DNA from 3 places in the Planococcus sp. TJ-301 genome. Region 1 is predicted to be linked to each of the others. Evidence: riboswitches for the same ligand, from Rfam matches in the RefSeq annotation. Region 1 holds a riboswitch; each other region holds the start of a gene.
The links. Region 1 has a riboswitch for lysine ahead of AC4EHJ_RS10545 (transporter substrate-binding domain-containing protein). Riboswitches for the same ligand answer to the same signal wherever they lie in the genome.

Region 1 (6,422 bases):
CAAGCCGCCGATCATGCTGTAATTGGACGGCCCTGCCATTTTGCGCTCAAGCTTGCGCAGCAGGAGCGTGATGGTGAATGTCATGACAAAGTACAAGACGCAGGCGATGAAGAACGATTCGAAATACCGGAAATTATTGCCCGACACCGACTTGGTCTGGAAAAACAATTCCGTGACGCCGATAACGTTCAATACGGCGGTGTCCTTGATATTGATGACAAACTGGTTGCCGGTTGCCGGAAGGATGTTGCGCACTACCTGCGGCATGACGACGTTCATCATTGTCTGGAAATGATTCATGCCGATTGCCTGTGCCGCTTCGAACTGTCCTTTGTCGACAGAAATGATACCGCCCCTGACGATTTCCGACATATAAGCGCCCGTATTAATGGAGACGATGAAAATCGCCGCCGTAAAGACATCCATATCAATGCCGAAAGCCATCGCCGAGCCGTAGAAAATGACCATTGCCTGAACAATCATCGGCGTGCCGCGGAAAAATTCCACGTACGCGGACAGCAAGAAATTGATCGTTTTCTGGAACAAACGCTTCACGCCGCGCTCCGGCATCGGAACTGTATTGACAATGCCGATAATCAAACCGATTGCGGCACCGATCAACGTGCCGATGATGGAAATCAGCAATGTCATCCCTGCTCCGCGCAGGAACATTGGCCAATTATTTGTAAGTATGGTGATAACCCACTCAAGACTCATGGTTTTCCTCCTAAAAAAATTTAAAGCCGGCTGCATTTAGCTGCAGCCGGCACCGCCTAAACTTTTACTGGGCAGCTGGTTGGTTTTGAATAGCCTTATCCATGATTTCCTGGCGTTGCTCTTCTGAGATGCCAGTTAATGTTTCGTTGATCTGTTCTGTAAACTCGCTGCCTTTTTTCAAGCCGACAGCTACTGCCGTGTCATCTTCTGAAGTCTCAAAGCCGTCTGTGAATTCCACCATCGCGAAATTCTCGTTCGCTGCTGAAGCGCTGACCGCTTCCGGGCGTTCTGAAACATAGCCGTCAATCATGCCCGACTCAAGCGCTACCCGCATTGCTGGGAAGCTTTCCATTGCCGTCTCTTTGGAAACCCCTTCAATTTGGTCGATAACCGTATAATGGAACGTATTCAATTGCGCCGTTATTTTCGCGCCGCTGAAGTCAGCAAGCTCGCTCGCGCCTTCAAATTCGCCGCCTTTTTTCACAACCATCACCAATTCCGATGTGTAATAATGCTCGGAAAAATCGATGGTTTCTTTGCGTTCCGCTGTCGGCGACATGCCCGCCACAATGGCATCGATTTTGCCGGAGTTCAGTGCTGGGACCAAGCCGTCCCATTCCGTTTTGACGATTTCCAATTCTTTTCCGAGACCTTCCGCGATTTGTTTCGCGATTTCCACATCATAGCCGCCCGCGTATTCCGCATTGCCGGAAATTTTCACAGCGCCATTGGAATCATCGCTCTGCGTCCAGTTGAACGGCGCGTAGCCCGCTTCCATCCCTACTTTAAACGTCCCGCCTTCTTCAGTTGAACCTCCGCCTGAAGCTGCGTCTTCTTCCGATCCGCATCCCGCAAGCAACATGCCCAGTGAAAGCACGGCTGTTAACATCAATCCTGATTTCTTTTTCATCTTTTCATTCTCCCCCTTTGTGTTTTAAGTAAAATAATTCTGAATAGGCCAAAAAGGGCAGCTATGTACAAAAAAAGACCTGAGATAGACTCAGATCGCTATATGCATAGTTGCCCTAAATCCTCTTTTCCCGTATCGAGATAGCACACCGCGAAAGACTGGGAAGTCCAATGCGGCAGTCCTGCAATTATTCACTGCAGACCCAGCAAGTAATAATGAGAAATATTACAAACTTCGGCGGTCTTCCCTTCTCCATAGCATCCTTGTTTCTCAAACTCCTCTATGGACTAATAAATTCCGCGCCTCTACCTCACCGGAAAGTGAGGTCATATTCACTTGTTTTTCATAGTCTACATTATTACTTTTTTCCTGTCAACGCCGCTCCAAATTCTGTTCTGCGCTCTTTTTCCGCGTCTTATCATCCATCAAAACTATTCAAAGAAAAAGTAGTTGTTGTAATTAAGCGAATATCCAAATTTATTACTATTCTTGTTTTAAATGAAAGCATAAAAATATTTCACCTTCCAAAGCAAAGGACTGAAAAAGGCGAATCGGCTCTTTTAAAGATGGTCTGCCTTTTGTTTGCGCAATTATTCCCATACTTGCTTTAAAGTTTCCCTAAATAAAGAATTAAGCTTATCGGTTGGGTCTCCAATGCGCGGCGGCAATGTCTTTGCATAAGCTTCCAGCCCTTCAATTTCACTGTCCAAGAAATGATGAATGGCAGGAATCCGCTGTTCCAGATCCAGCTCTTCCCCCGCTTTCTTGCGCTCCAACAAATCGAGGATCTCCTCTTTCAAAATCCCCTCGGGCACAAGACCTTCCATTAACTCATAAAAATCAATCGGCGGAATGGTCTGGTGCTCTTTGATCCAAGTCGCAGCCAATACAGGACGCAATGCATAAAAATATTTTTTTATCTTTACCTCCTCTTTGTTGAGATGGGTCCGGTAATTACTTTTCGCCATATTTAAATAATGGTAGAGGCTTGCATTCGGAAAGAAAACTTCATCTTCCAAGGTCTTTAATTTTTCTTTGAACGAATAGGCTTCATAATACTGGATTTCGCTGTACATCCACTCCAGAAATGGTGGGTTGCTTTTCCGGAACAGCCGCAAAGCTTTCGTGATTTCCCAACCGCTGATGTCGAGCATGTCGTTAATGGGCATTTCAATGACATCCCGCTTCTCGCCGATGCCTTGCGGGTCGATGGCCAAATACCACTCCAGCTGATGAATATAGACGAAACGGACGTCGTAATCACTGTCCGTTGACGGAAATCCCCACGCCCGGCTGCCGGACTCAACCGCGAACAGCACTTTCACTTGAAACTGTTCTTCGATTTCTTTTAACTTTTCCTGTATCACCTGATCCATCAACGCCACCGCTTTCATTAATTTCACTTCTTATTTGATTAGCATAATTGATTTGCCACGGAATGCCAATTTGCCCACACATCCCATATACACCATAATAATTTATTTAAATATTCCGATAAATTAGAAGTTTAATGATTTCTTCGTTGTATAATGAAAGCAGAAATCATCTTGCATTCCAGGAGGCGAATGAACGCATGGCTCACACGAAACAGACCATCTTCATCAATGCTCCACTTGAAAAAGTTTTTCGCTACACCATCAATCCTGAAAATTGGGCACATTTCTACAACAATCTGGCTTCTCCGAAAAAAATTGACGGCAACGGTGAGGTCGGTACCGTCGTTGAAGCCGAGTATGCCATCATGGGCATGCATTTCCCTGAAACCATTCAAGTCACAGAATGCGAAATCACCGACAGCACCGCCAAATGGACGGGCATGATGAGCGGCAGTTTCAATGCCAGACAATCCAGCTATTACGTTACGAGAGACTCTGGTACAGAGGTCAGTTTTGAAATCGAAAGCTATATCCCGGATGACTTGTTCGGAAAAATCACCGACCGGATCATCTACGAACGGCTGAGCCGGAACTCTGCCTCCCATACCTTGGAAAACATCAAAGCCATTTGTGAAAGTTCCGAGTAGCAAAAAGGAAAGCGCGCTGCAAAGCGTACTTTCCTTTTTTGGTTGGCTTCTGGCCGTTGCTGCTATATATTTTAGGAAAGGCAGTAAGTTTTTTCAGAGCCCTGGTAAAATTGTTGAAAAGAGGTGCGAAGATGAAATCGATTATTTATACGGACGACAACAAGTTTCTTGCAGGCATTACGGTGAAGAACGAAGAAGCACCGGAAGCCAATAATATGGCGCTCCACGCATGCATGGATCCTGCTAAGATTGCCGAAAACCGGGCACTTCTTACAACATCAGTCAATAGCAGCATGAATGATCTCGTTTGCGCCCAGCAAACCCATAGCGCCAATTTCCACCGCGTGGAAACGTCGGACAAAGGCCGCGGCGCATTGGATTTGGCGAGCGCCATACCGGATACGGACGCTCTTTATACATACGAATCGTGCATCTTGTTGTCCAGCTTTGCTGCCGACTGCGTGCCGATCCTGTTTTTCAACGAATCGGCGGGAGTTGTCGGCGCCGTCCATTCCGGCTGGCAAGGGACGGCAAAAGAGATTTCATTGAAATTGTTCCAACACCTGATTGAAGTGGAACAATGCCGGCCGGAGGATTTTCGCATCCAGATTGGACCTGCCCTGAGTCAGGAGAAATTCGAAGTCGATGAAGACGTGTATTTGAAATTCAAGGCGCTTGGCTATGCGGACAGCTTTGCGTATTACAATGAAGAAACCGGCAAATACCACATCGACAACCAGCTTGTGGTGAAAAAGCAATGTGAACTCGCAGGCATCCCTGCAGATTCCATAGCGGTCGACCGGATCTGCACGTATCAGGATCCTTCCGGCTTTTCTTACCGAGAAAACCGGAAAGCCGGCCGCCATATGGCATTCATTATGAAAAAATAGAGGCAAAGCCAATCGCGAAAGGCATTCCAGTGAAAGCTGGAATGCTTTTTTTCATAGATATTAATCAAAATTGCTGCAAATAGCGTATTTTAATTGGATAGTTTTGGATTCACTTCCCTTGCCGAGCGAAATACTTTCTCTCAACTGCTAAATACTTTCCGCACGCAAAAAGGGGCGTCTCCGAAAGGACGCACCTGCCAAATCTATTCGTATTTAATGTTGCCTCAAGCTCTGTACAAAGGAAAATAGGAGCTGTTTTCGTCTTTCTCTTTTTCAAAACAAAGCATTTGGTACAACGCAGGATTGTGGATTTTCTTTCCGATATGGAATTCCAGCGGTGCGTCTTGGGTGAAAGTCTTTTTGAAGCGGTAAAGGTTGTCGTCCTGACCTGAATAGCCGCCGCCCAGATGAAACGCTTCCGCGCCCCCCGCCTGGCCCCATTCGGCGATTTTGAAAAGCAGCAAATTGTTCGCACCCAGGTTCCGATATGCCATTAATGATCCTGATAAATGATAGTGGATGAATTTGCCCTGGCTCAACACTAAGGTCGCCGCAATCATTTTCCCATCCAGGAATGCGCCGAAGAAATGAAGGTCCGATCCGAACAGCGTGATGGTTTTTCGGAAATATTCCTCGGTGAAAAAGTAATAACGGGTCGCGTTGTTGCGGCGCATGGTGTCGTAATACATCAAGATGAATTCCTCGAGGTAATCTTCCGTGCTGATTTTTTTGATTTCGATGTTGTTCTTTATCGCTTTGCGGATCATGTTGCGGTTTTTTCCCGGAATGCGGCTCAGCAAATCGCCTTCCTGCTGCAGCCCGATTGCCACTGTATCGCTGACGTAGGAAATCTCCATCTCGGTTTCGAAACCTTGCTGGTTGCCTAATAACGGATGGAATCTGGCAAATTCCGAGACGATGTGATGGCGCTGGCAATATGCGCCGAATTCTTTTCGGAATTCCGACAGCAAAGCCTGCTCGCTGCCGCAGCATGAAATCAGCGGTCCACCGTAGCCATATGGTGTCGTAATATCGTATAATTCCAAATCGCCTTCATTGGCAATCGTCCGTTTGATGACCGGATACGCAATTTTGCCGGAAGCATTTTCAAAAACGAACAACATCGCCTCCCCCTCATCCAATAACAGGGCGCTCATAAAATATTCATGCGAGAAATAGATGTCGGTATTCGAAAAGCCGGCTACAAGGCGATTCCAGCGAACGCTGTCCTTGCCATCAATGACTGTGAGTAATCTTGTTTCCTGCACCTGCATAACATGACCCCCCTGATTTTGAAAAGGTGTCGGCTGATTCACCTGTTCTTATTCCATACTTTAAAGGGCGCAAATGAAATTCAGGTGAAATTATGCAGGGGTTTTAATTTTTTTTGCATTTTACGAAAGGCTGTCGAGGATCCGGTCGCAAAGCGCCATCGTTTGGACGTTGTCGCGTGCGTTCGACAAGGGCATCGCACCCGTTGTACAGCATTCAAAGAAATGGGCCATTTCACCGACAAAACCGCGGAGGTACAGGTCCCGGTAAGCTCCGGACATCGGCGTTGCGGACGGCTTGTAATGGGTGTCCGCTTCTTCGATCGATTGCCATGGCTGTTCTTCGTGATGCTGGGATTTATGAATCGTCAACGCATTGATTTCATCCGCAAAAGCGAATCCTTCATCAAACGTCACCGTGATATTCTCACTTTCACGCGTCCAGGCAGTCATGCCGCTGAAATACAGGCTGCCGACCACGCCCGTTTCAAACTTCAACGAGATGCTATGTGAAATAAACCCTTTGCTGCTGTTTTTGAACCCTTTCACTTCCACCGCTTCGCCGAACAGGAACCGCACGAGGTCCACCATGTGGATGGCGGCGAACTTCA
Region 2 (6,422 bases), 280 kb from region 1:
TATGAAAGTGTAGATGGGGGTTTTTGTACCTCTCTAACTTTCAAATAATAGGATAATTTGGTTGGGACGCTTTTATTGTGAATTTTGATGATATTATGGATGATAAGAAGTTAAAAACGAGACAGAGAATTGCTAGGGGCAAAAGGGGGAGCTGCTTGTGCAACAGCAGACGATGCAACGCAATAACATAAAGTTGCTTGGAAATGGGAAAAAAGCGTTGGTGTTCGGGCACGGTTTGGGCTGTGACCAAGATGTATGGAGTGCGATCACGCCTGCTTTTGAAGAGGAATTGGCCATCCCATGGGAGATGCCGTCCTGCAGGAGTTGGCTGATAAACTCTTGAGCGAAATTAAAAGCGGAGCGATCGTTGCACGAATGGGTGGAGAAGAATTCATCATTCTGCTGCCCGGGCATGCCATACAACCGGCAAAAGAATTTGGTGAAAAGTTGTGTGGGCGCCTCGAAAAGGCCGATTGGCGGCATGTCCCTATCACCGTCAGTATCGGAGTGGCGAGCTACCAAGTGAGAGACATTGCTAGGGAACTGTTCGCCCGTGCAGATAAAGCGCTTTATGCTGCAAAGAATGGTGGCTGCAATTGCGTAACAACAGGATGACGCGGAAACCGATTATTTCCTGGGCAATAAATAAGAGGAATTTTTCAGTATCCTAAATCGTTGACTGACAGGTATAATAAAAGACAATGAATGACAAACGCTACTTCGGGAGGTACCACATGAAAAGGGAAGTTACACTGCTCGGCCAACGGGTGGAAGAAGATAAATATTTAATCGCCCAATTGATCCAGGAAGAGGCATTAAAAGATGCCAGCCCGGCAGATGTTGCAGGCTATGGAGAGTTGCTGAAGGCGGTTATCGAGTTCCGTTCAGGGCTGATTGGATTGATCGGCAAATCCATCACGAATTTCCTTGATCCGCAACAGGCTTACGATGAGATTGCTGAATGGGGCCATGCCACCGGGAATTATTTCCTGAAAGAAGGCATGCAGCTCGATAGCGCTTTAGCGGAAACGAATATTTACCGCAAGCATATCGGGAAAGTTATCAAGTCGGAAGCTGTATACAAAGGCATAGAACTTGAAGTGCTTTTCGAGGTCATGGAATTTTTCCATAGCCTGCTTGACCATGCGGCGTATTCTTATAGTTTCGCGTACATCAATTCGTATCAAAAAAATCTTAAGGAAGCGCGCACGGAGTATTTGGAGCTGTCTTCGCCAGTTGTGCCCGTCAATGACGAAATTGCGATCTTGCCTCTTGTCGGTGCAATCGAAGTGGACCGCGCAGAACACATTCTGGAGAAAACGCTCATGTCAGTCGGCAATTTGGACGTTTCAACGTTGATCATCGATTTATCGGGTGTCGTGAAAGTAGATACCATGGTGGCACAACAAATTATCATGTTGACTGAGTCGCTGAAATTGATCGGTGTGCACGCTGTTCTGACCGGTATCCGGCCAGAAATTGCCCAGACGATTACGCATTTAGGTGTCGATGTCCGGCAGCTGGCACTTGGCGGCAGCTTGAAACAAGCCTTTAAAAAATTAACTGCTGAAACTTGATGCAAAAAACCCGCTGAAGCCTTTGCTTCAGCGGGTTTTTTATTATTGTGTAGCGGCCGTTTTTACTACCGGCGCTAAAGTTTCTTGTAACGTCAGTGTTTCTTGTTCCGTCAACGGAATCATCGGCAAGCGTACGCCGCCCACTGCTACACCAGCCCAGTTTAATGCTGATTTAACAGGAACTGGATTCGGTGCAGCAAATAACGAATTCATGACCGGCAGAAGTGTGCGGTGAAGCTGCGCGGCTTTTGCCGTGTCGCCGGCTTTAAAGCTGGAAATCATCACTTGCATTTCACGGCCGATGATATGGGCAGCTACAGATACGATGCCTGTTCCGCCAATTGCAAGAAGCGGCAAGGTCAAGCCGTCATCGCCGCTGTATAAACTGAACGTATCGGGTGTGCGTTCAATGATCTCGGCTGCGGCATCAAGGCTCCCGCTTGCTTCTTTGATGGAGACGATATTGTCGATTGCGGCTAAGCGCACAATGGTGTCGACTGACAGATTGACGACGCTGCGCCCAGGAATATTATATAGCATGACTGGCAGATGAGTGGCGGCTGCAATCGCTTGGAAATGCTGGAACATGCCTTCTTGTGAAGGTTTATTGTAATATGGTGTCACCAGCATAATGGCATCAACGCCCGCTTCTTCTGCACCGTGCGTCAACGTGATTGAAGCGCGTGTATTGTTTGAGCCGGTTCCTGCAATGACTGGAATGCGGCCTTGGACAGTATCGACGACAAACTTGAAGAGGTCGATCTTTTCGTCCTCCGATAAAGTCGGCGATTCGCCGGTAGTGCCTGCTACCACCAATGCATCGCTCCCGGTTTCAATTAAATGTTCCACTAGGGCTGCAGTTGCGGGGAAATCGATGTCACCGCTTGCGTCAAATGGCGTCACCATTGCTGTCACTACTTGTCCGAAATTCATAAATACCACCCTTTTCTCATTTTTTTGTGTGTTCTATTGTCTGCTGCTGCGTTGATCGTGCGTAATCAGAGGCGGCAAGCGTATCGGAAAAACAAAAAAGCAGCAACGAAGGGTCTCGTTGCTGCGATAGGATTAGCGTGTAAAGCGCTCAATCCATGCGTCAGATAGCCCTCCATATAGTCTCCTATATGACAGTCCTGCATTTGTTTAATGCAGACCCAGCAACATCGGCAATGAGCGCCTGGCCACTTCGGCAAATTCCCCTTTCAGCAGCTGTCATCGGATCTCATCATCCTCGAGCTGTCTACTGATGGTTTTTGCGCCTCTATCCTCACTCCGAAAAAGCGGAGCAAGAAATTATTGAATTAGCTAGACTTTACCAAATTCCTGCTTTAATTGCAAGTATGCAAGGCACTATTTTATAAGAATCGAGGAGATTTGATGGACGAACGGCAATACGATCACGACCTGAATATCCATACTTCAGGCATACAGCAGGGGTTCCATGATACCTTCCATTACAATCGCTACGAACCGACACCATATGAACTGCTCGAGACACTTTTCAATAGCTATCCTTTATCCCCGGAAGATAGGTTCGTCGATTTCGGCTCCGGCAAAGGGCGCCTCAACTTTTTGGTGCACCATTTGTTCGGCGCGGCATCGACCGGGGTCGAAATGGATCAGGGCCTTCACCAACAAGCCTGTGAAAACCTGGAGTCCTACGTGCAAAAGCGGCCAGCGGCAAAAGGGCGGATCCGTTTTGTCTGTACACTCGCTGAACAATACCGAATTCATCCCCACGACAATAAATTCTATTTTTTTAACCCATTTTCTGTTCAGATTTTCATCACGGTCATCAATAATATCCTGAAGTCCGTGGAACGTTCGCTGCGGAATGTCGAGCTGATCTTATTCTTTCCGTCAGAGGATTACATCGGCTATTTGGAGCATAGCACAGGATTTAAACAGTTCCAGGAAGTTGAACTGCCGGGAGTGGAAGGCGATTTAAGAGAGCGATTTTTAATTTACCGCCTCGATTGAAATGGATTAAAAGCGGTACCGAATGGGGTATAGCTTATAAAAAGTGAATGGCGAGGAGAGGAAATAGATGAAATGGAAGGGCAGAGCAGGCAGCGGCAACGTTGAAGACAGAAGAGGAAGAGGTGGCGGAGGCGGCGGCCTGATTGCCGGAGGCGGCATCGGCGGCTTGCTTATTGTTTTGTTGGTATCTTTTCTTGGAGGGGATCCGGGTGCGATGTTGGATACGATGGGCGGCGGATCGCAGTCAAATGAACCATATGTGGCATCCCAAGAAGAAGAGGAATTGGCGGAATTCGTGTCAGTCGTTCTTGCGGATACAGAACAGGTATGGACTGAAGTGTTCGCGGAAGAGGGCTTGGAATATGAGGAGCCGACCTTGGTGCTTTACACAGAGAGCGTTGATTCGGCATGCGGCACAGCGGGTGCGTCGGTTGGGCCGTTTTATTGCCCCGGCGACCAGAAACTCTACATTGACTTGAGCTTCTACGAAGAATTGCAGACCCAATTCCAGGCACCTGGCGATTTTGCGATGGCTTACGTCGTTGCGCATGAAGTGGGGCATCACGTACAAAACCTCCTTGGTACCATGGGCAAAGTGCAGCCGATGCGCAATAAGCTGAGCGAGGAAGATTATAATGAGCTTCAAGTGAAGCTTGAATTGCAGGCGGATTACTACTCGGGTGTCTGGGCGCACCACGCAGAAGGCATGGACCTCCTTGAAGAAGGAGATCTGGAAGAGGCATTGACGGCTGCCAGTGCGGTAGGCGATGACACCATCCAGCAACGGTCACGCGGCTATGTCGTTCCGGAAAGCTTTACGCACGGCACTTCGGAGCAGCGCAAGCGCTGGTTCTATAGAGGTTTTGAACATGGCGATCTGCGCAACGGCAACACGTTCAACGCAACCGGGTTATGACGCGACAATAGTTGATATTTTCGGCGATGTGATTCATTATTGAAATAGACAGTCTTTGCGCCTTGCGGCGGAGGGAAATTAGGTTCTGTGAAGGAAGTAAATCCATGCATGAAGAAAATATAACGCGCCTGTACATCGACGGCCGGGAAATTATTCTCATCGGTACAGCACACGTTTCGCGCCAAAGCGCGGTGCAGGTCAAAGAAGTCATTGAAGCGGAGCGGCCGGATTCGGTATGCATTGAGCTGGACGCCCAGCGCTACCAGTCGGTGACTGATAAGAGCAAGTGGAAAGAAACCGATATTTTCAAAGTCATCAAAGAAAAGAAATCCAGCTTGCTGCTGATGAACTTGGCGATCTCCTCGTTCCAGAACCGTCTGGCTGACCAGTTCGGCATCAAGCCGGGGCAGGAAATGCTGCAAGGCATTGAGTCCGCCAAAGACACCGGTGCAGAGTTGGTGCTTGCAGACCGCAACATCCAGGTCACTTTTTCCCGCATCTGGAGCAATATTGGCTTCATGGGAAAAGCGCAGCTGTTAACCTCCGTATTTTACAGTATTTTCAGCAGCGAAACGATTTCTGAGGAAGACCTTGAAAAGATGAAATCGCAAGATACGCTGAACGCTGTATTGAACGATTTCACCAAATCGTTTCCGAAACTGAAAACACCGCTTATCGACGAACGGGATCAATACCTGGCCCAAAAAATCAAAGACGCCCCAGGACAGAAAATAGTGGCGGTGCTTGGTGCGGCGCACGTACCAGGCATCACCAAAGAAATTCACCGCGAACACGACCTGGAGAAATTATCTGAAGTGCCGCCGAAATCGAAATGGCCAAAGATTCTTGGCTGGGCACTGCCGATTTTGCTGGTCGTCCTTTTGGCGATTACATTCTACAATAATCCCGCTGCGGGCATCGACGGCACGATCAGCTGGGTGCTTTGGACGGCGTCACTTGGCGCCATTGGAGCGGCGTTGGCGCTTGGCCATCCGCTCGCCATCCTGACTGCGTTTGTCGGAGGACCTGTCGGCGCACTTCATCCATTGCTCGCCGCAGGCTGGTTCTCCGGTCTAATGCAGGCATATGTCCGCCGCCCGAATGTCGGCGATTTTGAAACCTTGTCCAAAGATGTATTCACCCTTAAAGGCTTTTGGGACAATAAAGTCACGCGTGTCCTGCTTGTCGTCGTGCTGACAAACATCGGCACTTCCGCCGGGAACATCATCGGCGGGGCAGACGTCATTCGCCTATTCCTGAAAAACCTATAATTAAATTCGAAAGTCCGGACGCTTTGTGCGCCCGGCTTTTTTTCTTATGGCATGTATTGAAAGGGTTTTAGAACGGGTATAGAGAAGTAAACATACAGAGAGAAAGACATTACAGTTGGGGAGGAACAAATCATGGGCTTATTCCTTATGGGAATCCTGCTCTGGTCGCTGGTCATTGCATCGGTCATCTTGTTCGTCTACGGTTTATGGAAACGGTCATGGAAAGCGCTCGCTTGGAGCGGCGCGGCTTTGCTTTTGCCGATGGGCCTTATCGCCTTCGACGGAAGCGGAAGCATGTGGTTCAAGTTGAGCATAGTTCCACCGCTGTTAATTTTTGCGGCAGCATATTTCATGAAGAACAAAAGGGCTCAGCATATGCATTGAGCGCAAGGAAAAGGACCGGATATCTCCGGTCCTCTTTTTCTGCAATTTTCGATTGCCAATTTGGCCTTTCTTATATAAATATTATACAATAATTATACAGTAGAATAGTACATATATGAAGTTGAACTAAAGAAGTAGCATAATGAAATTCGCTCCGGATGCTTTGGGCAGTGCAAGGACGATTGTTTCTGCCCCTGCCCCTGTCTCTGTCCCTGTCCCTGTCCCTGCAGCGCTGCGCTAGCTTCGGGACATGAAAAACCGTTGCAACGCTGCGCTAGCTTCGAGACATTGAAGTCT
Region 3 (6,422 bases), on a different contig from region 1:
CAAGCGCTGGCATGAGGAGGCGGGCGATACATGCTTGATTTTGGATATCGGCGACCATGTTGACCGTTCGCACCCTTTTAGTGAAGGGACTGCCGGGAAAGGCAATGTGGATCTTCTAAACGATGCTGGCTATGATGCAGTGACCATTGGGAACAATGAAGGCATTACTTTGTCGAAAAAAGAATTGGACGAGTTATATATACAAGCTGATTTTGATGTGGTGGTATCAAATCTTTTCACCGCTGAAGGCCGCCGTCCGTCTTGGGCAAAACCATCAGCAGTCGTCTCGACTGCGGAGGGCCGGAAAATCGGGTTGGTCGGGGCGACTGCGGAATTCACGCCTTTTTACAAGCGCCTTGGCTGGACAGTGTCAGATGCTAAGCAATCCATTGTTGAAGCCGCCGCAGAGCTGAAGGGGACCGTCGATTTTATCGTCTGCCTTTCGCATCTTGGTATCAGGGAAGATGAGCTGCTTGCAGAAATGTGCAGCGACTTGGATATCATCCTTGGCGCGCATACCCACCATATTTTCCACGAAGGGAAAATGATCAATGATTCGCTGCTCGGTGCTGCCGGGAAGTTCGGCATGTTTATAGGCCATATCACAATCGACCCAGTTACGGGGGAGCGGGAAGCAGAGCTGATTGAAACGGCCGATCTGCGCAGCAATGATGAAGGGTTCAATGACATGCTCATTGAGGAGGGCAAAATGCAGCTGAACGAACCGGTCTTTTACAACGACAAGCCTTTAAAGGCAGAGTGGTTCAAAGACTCAGAACTTGCTGAACTTTTCGGCCAAGCGATGCTGGAATACTCCGGTGCGGATTGTGCGTTGTTCAATGCTGGGTTGTTCATGGAAGATATGCCGCTCGGCGAGACAACGCGTTACGATTTCCATAAGATGTTGCCGCATCCGATCAATTTGTGCATGATCGAGTTGAGTGGTGCAGAACTGAAAGAAATCTTTCTTCAATCGTTGAACGCTGACTGGCCGAATATCGAATTGAAAGGGATGGGTTTCAGAGGGGCGGTTTTCGGCAACATGGTCCGCGTCAACTTTTCATTGGTCGGGCATGAGCTGCACATTGGCGGCCGCCGCGCGCGGCATGATGAAATGTTCAACTTGATCACACTAGATATGTTCACGTTCGGCTATTTTTTCCCGGAGCTGAAGCGTGCTCCGAAAACGTATTTCATGCCGGAATTTCTGCGCGATGTCTTTAGCCAATTTTTCCGCACTAAACCGGTGAAATGAGTGAATATTCGGAGTTGAAATTCATTTGATTTCATTAATATTGTGCGCTATGCTTTTAATGAATTCAATATCGATGGGTAGAGGCTGCAAGGCTTATCAGTAGGGTGCGGGGGTATGACATGGTTGCTCGCATCCGAAAGGGGGTTTTGCCGAAGTTTCTTTTTCAGCTGTCACTGAAAAAGAGGCTGGGGTCATTCTGAACAAGAATGTCACTGTCGTCTGTGTTTTGCATAGACGAAGAGCTACAGGGTTGTTTGATGTTTTACCACACAGACGAATTGTAGAAGGCTGATTGTATCCATTGGGAACAATCAGCCTTTTTTTCTTACTTTCTCTTCCATCCTATTAAAAAAGGAGGAATTTAACATGGAAAACACTATTTTTTCGATTTTGCCGCCAATCGTGGCAATCGTCATGGTCCTGCTGACAAAACGTGTACTGTTGTCGCTTGGCGCAGGGATTGTCGCTGCGGCGTTCATTTTGACTTCTTTCGCGCCGGTGCAAGCCGCTACGGAAATCTTCAATTCATTTGCCATCACGTTCTGGGACGGAGGGTTCAACGCTTATAACGTCTTTATCCTGCTGTTCTTGTTTTTGCTCGGAATCATTACCGCGTTTGTCAGCCTGTCGGGCGGCAGTATGGCATTTGCCGATTGGGCATCTGAACGCATCAAAACACGCCGAGGCGCAAAAGTGCTGACAGTCGTGCTCGGAATGGTCATTTTCATCGATGATTATTTCAATGCGTTGGCAGTTGGCCAAGTAGCACGTCCGATTACGGACCGCTACAAAATTTCACGCGCTAAACTTGCTTATTTCATCGATTCAACGGCTGCACCTGTTTGTGTTATTTCGCCTGTTTCCAGCTGGGGAGCGGCAATCATCGGAATCATCGCCAGCATCTTGTCGGCACAGACTTTTGTTCAGATGTCTGCGCTTGAAGCGTTCATCTGGATGGCTCCGATGAATTTCTACGTAGTCGCAGCATTGGCAATCGTCTTTTTCGTCGCAGTGCGCGATGTCGATTTCGGTGCTATGAAAAAACACGAAACACGCGCTATTACAACGGGCGAACTATTCGATGCCAAGAAAACAATTCCTGGGGAGATGAAAGAAGACTTCCCGGTCCATGGTCACGGCCGTGTGACGGATCTGCTTTTGCCGATCATCTTGCTGGTTGCAGGAACGATCGGGGCAATGATTTGGACCGGTTACCAGAATGCAGGGCAGATCTTGGATATCTGGGCAATTTTTGAAAACACGGATGTTCCTGCTTCTTTGATGGCCGGCGGTTTATTGGGTGCGATTTCTTCCATCCTATTGTACGTTCGCCAATTCAAACACAATAAAACAGCGAAAGCGTCTTGGGTTGGAAAAGGCATCTTTGAAGGCATCCGTTCTATGCTTGGAGCTGTGCTGATTTTGATTTTTGCATGGTCGTTGAGTTATTTGATTGGTGCATTGGAGACAGGACTGTATTTGGCTGATTTTGTTACTGAAAGCAATATGCCGATTGAAATCCTTCCTGTGCTGCTTTTCGTACTTGCAGGAATCATGGCCTTCTCAACAGGAACTTCATGGGGCTCTTTCGGGATCTTGCTGCCAATTGCCGGAAATATCATGGCACAAGCTGCACCAGAATTACTGCTGCCAGCACTTGCAGCGGTTTTGGCAGGCGCAGTGTTCGGAGACCATTGTTCACCAATTTCCGATACGACGATTCTGTCGTCTACCGGTGCAGGAAGCAACCATATGGACCATGTGTTGACTCAATTGCCTTATGCATTGACTGCAGCTGCTATAGCAGCGGTCGGCTACATCGTAATAGGTTTTACAGGTTCACTTCTATGGTCGCTACTGACAGTCATAGTCATTTTAGCAGTATTATTCCTTGTATGGTCAAAACGAACTACAATTTTAGAAAAACAAGCAAATAGCTAGTGGTTTTAAAAGCAGAGATCTTGGATCTCTGCTTTTTTATTATTGCAGTAATAGTTTTTAAGAAATTTTTTCCGGAATTATCTTTACTTTAGAGGAACCCATAGTTATACTAATTTTAGATTAGTCAATAATCTGAAAATAAACAAACTTCCTATTTTTCTGTAAGAAAAATGGAAGAAGACAAAAAAGGGGGAAGAAAAATGGAACGTTCGCAATGGGGCACACGCGCCGGTTTTATTTTAGCGGCAGTCGGCTCGGCGGTAGGTTTGGGGAACATTTGGCGTTTTCCATATGTAGCCTATGAAAATGGTGGAGGAGCATTCTTTATACCGTACTTATTCGCTCTGTTGACCGCAGGGATACCAATTCTAATTTTAGAATTCACCATTGGGCATAAATACCGTGGATCCGCACCGTTATCATTCTTTAGAATGGGCGGCAAGAAAATGGAGTGGCTGGGCTGGTGGGCAGTATTTGTCTCATTTGTCATATCCACCTATTATGCAGTTATCATCGCTTGGTCTATGCGTTACACGATTTTCTCATTCAACCAGGCTTGGGGATCAGACACCGAAGCATTTCTGTTTAACGATTTCCTTCAATTGACAGTGACACCAGGGCAAACTGGCGGAATAGTATGGGGTGTATTCATTCCGTTGGTGCTTGTATGGGCCATCACACTGGGAATTCTATTTGCAGGAGTTAAAAAAGGAATTGAAATGGCGAACCGTATTTTCATTCCGACATTGGTCGTCATCTTCTTGATCGTTGTTGTCCGTGCGTTAACGCTGGATGGAGCAGCGATGGGTCTTGATGCTTTCTTCAAACCGAATTTTGATGCCATCATGAATCCTCAGGTTTGGGTAGCGGCATACGGGCATATTTTCTTCAGTTTGTCTGTTGCGTTTGCAATCATGATCACTTATTCAAGTTACCTTCCGAAAAAATCGGATATCACAAACAATGCATTCATCACTGGATTTGCCAACTCGGCTTTTGAGTTGCTTGCCGGTATTGGTGTTTTTGCGGCACTTGGCTTCATGGCAAACCAGCAAGGCGTTGCAGTAGCAGATGTGGCTGCAGCGGGTGTAGGATTGGCATTCGTTGTCTTCCCGCAAATTATTAATGAATTCCCTGGCTTTAATGGGCTGTTCGGGGCATTGTTCTTCTTGTCCTTGACGCTTGCAGGATTGACTTCATTGATTTCAATCACAGAAACTTACGTTGCGGGCTTCTCTGAAAAATTCGGCTTGGGCCGCAATAAAGCCATCGCTATAGGCGGCGGTCTTGCGGCATTGATTTCTATCTTGTTCGCAACGCAAGGCGGACTGTTCTTCCTGGATGCTGCTGATTATTTCATCAACCAATTTGGTGTCGCAGCTATCGGCTTAGTGGAAGTGGTCTTGATCGTTTGGGTATTCCGCAAAGCGGATATGCTGAGAGACCATGCTAACGCTATCTCGGATATTCATCTTGGCGGCTGGTGGAAAATCTGCTTAGGCGTAGTAACTCCAATTGTTTTGGGCTATATGATGTTTGGTTTGTTGAAAACGAACCTTCTAAAAGAGTTCGATAACGACACAGGGAACTACGAAGGTTATACCGATACGTTCATCATGTTCGGCGGCGCTGGCGTAGCAATTGCCGCAATCGTTTTGGGAATTCTCTTCTCAGTCGGAAAATGGCATAAAGACCATGCTCAGTTCGACGAGCACAAATAAGGGGGACTTACACAATGTCAACTGAAGCTATTGTTGTAATGATCATTGGTATGGTCATCATTTGGGGCGGCCTGGGCGCAAGCATCGGGCACGCTGTCAAAAAAAGCAAGGAAGCCAAAAGAGCTGCATAATTCGAAGACCCGGAAGCGGTTGCGCTTCCGGGTTTTTATGTTGTCCGACAGTGCAAGGGGAAGTCAGGCATATTGTGGGCAAGTAGTCTTTATGGTACATTTGGAAGAGAAAAGCTGGCGTTTACAAAACCAACATGAATGGGGACGATGAACGTGTCTACAAAGCAGGAACATCTTAGAAAGCCCGATTGGTTAAAGATTAAGCTGAACACAAATGAAAACTACACGGATCTGAAAAAAATGATGCGTGAAAATAATTTGAACACTGTTTGCGAAGAAGCCCGATGCCCGAATATACACGAATGTTGGGGAACGCGGCGCACTGCCACTTTCATGATTTTAGGAGCAATCTGCACCCGCGCTTGCCGTTTCTGCGCAGTGAAAACAGGTCTACCGAACGAGCTCGATTTGCAGGAGCCTGAACGCGTTGCTAAATCCGTCGAGCTGATGAACTTGAAGCATACGGTCATTACTGCTGTAGCAAGGGATGATTTAAAAGACGGAGGGTCTGCAGTGTTTGCTGAAACGGTGCGGGCCATCAAACGTGCCAACCCGTTTACAACAGTGGAAGTGCTGCCATCGGATATGGGCGGCGTTTACGAGAACCTGCAGCGGCTGATGGAAGCGGAGCCGGATATCCTGAATCACAATATTGAAACGGTGCGCCGCTTGACGCCGCGAGTCAGAGCTCGGGCGACCTACGACCGCTCACTGGAAGTACTGCGGCGCGCCAAAGAAATCCGTCCAGAAATCCCGACGAAATCGTCATTGATGCTCGGACTGGGCGAAACCCATGATGAAATCCTTGAAGTGATGGATGATCTGCGTGCGAACGATGTGGATATCATGACAATTGGCCAGTACCTGCAGCCTTCGAAAAAGCATTTGCCGGTACAAAAATATTATTCGCCGAAGGAATTCAAGGAACTTTGGCAACTTGCAATGGATAAAGGATTCTCGCATTGCCAGGCAGGTCCTCTTGTGCGCAGCAGCTACCATGCAGATGAGCAGGTGAATGCCGCAGCCAAAGAACGCCAACGGCTAGGGGATATACAGACTGCAGCAGCAGATAGTTGATAGGTGGTGACAAAGATGTTCGTATTGGACCAATGGGAATATGAAGTCCTGATTGATTACCGGGATGGATTCCAGGAAGAGGCATTGAATGGCCGCTACAGTGAAATATTATCGAAATACGATTACATTCTCGGCGACTGGGGATATGGACAGCTCCGCCTAAAAGGATTTTTTGAAGACGCCAATCACAAAGCGACTTACGATACTAAAATCAGCACATTGCAGGATTATTTATACGAATACTGTAATTTCGGCTGTGCCTATTTCGTCATAAAAAAAGGTGGAAAAGCACCTGCT

Region 2: it holds a riboswitch for lysine, as region 1 does, so the genes downstream of both, dapA (4-hydroxy-tetrahydrodipicolinate synthase) here and AC4EHJ_RS10545 (transporter substrate-binding domain-containing protein) in region 1, are expected to answer to the same signal.
Region 3: it holds a riboswitch for lysine, as region 1 does, so the genes downstream of both, AC4EHJ_RS15595 (Na+/H+ antiporter NhaC family protein) here and AC4EHJ_RS10545 (transporter substrate-binding domain-containing protein) in region 1, are expected to answer to the same signal.

What each region holds. Positions count from the first base shown of each region.
Region 1 covers NZ_JBZDOH010000001.1:2,163,544-2,169,965, forward strand. Annotated here, with positions in the region: gene AC4EHJ_RS10540 (amino acid ABC transporter permease) at 1-717, opposite strand, end outside; gene AC4EHJ_RS10545 (transporter substrate-binding domain-containing protein) at 782-1,627, opposite strand; lysine riboswitch at 1,761-1,943, opposite strand; gene AC4EHJ_RS10550 (nucleotidyltransferase domain-containing protein) at 2,218-3,003, opposite strand; gene AC4EHJ_RS10555 (SRPBCC family protein) at 3,201-3,650, shown strand; gene pgeF (peptidoglycan editing factor PgeF) at 3,782-4,540, shown strand; gene AC4EHJ_RS10565 (lipid II:glycine glycyltransferase FemX) at 4,765-5,814, opposite strand; gene AC4EHJ_RS10570 (Gfo/Idh/MocA family protein) at 5,935-6,422, opposite strand, start outside.
Region 2 covers NZ_JBZDOH010000001.1:1,880,129-1,886,550, reverse strand. Annotated here, with positions in the region: gene AC4EHJ_RS09260 (hypothetical protein) at 158-343, shown strand; gene AC4EHJ_RS09255 (GGDEF domain-containing protein) at 301-615, shown strand; gene AC4EHJ_RS09250 (STAS domain-containing protein) at 735-1,577, shown strand; gene dapA (4-hydroxy-tetrahydrodipicolinate synthase) at 1,620-2,510, opposite strand; lysine riboswitch at 2,668-2,846, opposite strand; gene AC4EHJ_RS09240 (class I SAM-dependent methyltransferase) at 2,952-3,554, shown strand; gene ypfJ (KPN_02809 family neutral zinc metallopeptidase) at 3,622-4,470, shown strand; gene AC4EHJ_RS09230 (TraB/GumN family protein) at 4,575-5,741, shown strand; gene AC4EHJ_RS09225 (hypothetical protein) at 5,874-6,125, shown strand.
Region 3 covers NZ_JBZDOH010000004.1:165,981-172,402, forward strand. Annotated here, with positions in the region: gene AC4EHJ_RS15590 (bifunctional metallophosphatase/5'-nucleotidase) at 1-1,255, shown strand, start outside; lysine riboswitch at 1,326-1,508, shown strand; gene AC4EHJ_RS15595 (Na+/H+ antiporter NhaC family protein) at 1,622-3,196, shown strand; gene AC4EHJ_RS15600 (sodium-dependent transporter) at 3,397-4,917, shown strand; gene AC4EHJ_RS15605 (methionine/alanine import family NSS transporter small subunit) at 4,932-5,048, shown strand; gene lipA (lipoyl synthase) at 5,202-6,125, shown strand; gene AC4EHJ_RS15615 (YutD family protein) at 6,141-6,422, shown strand, end outside.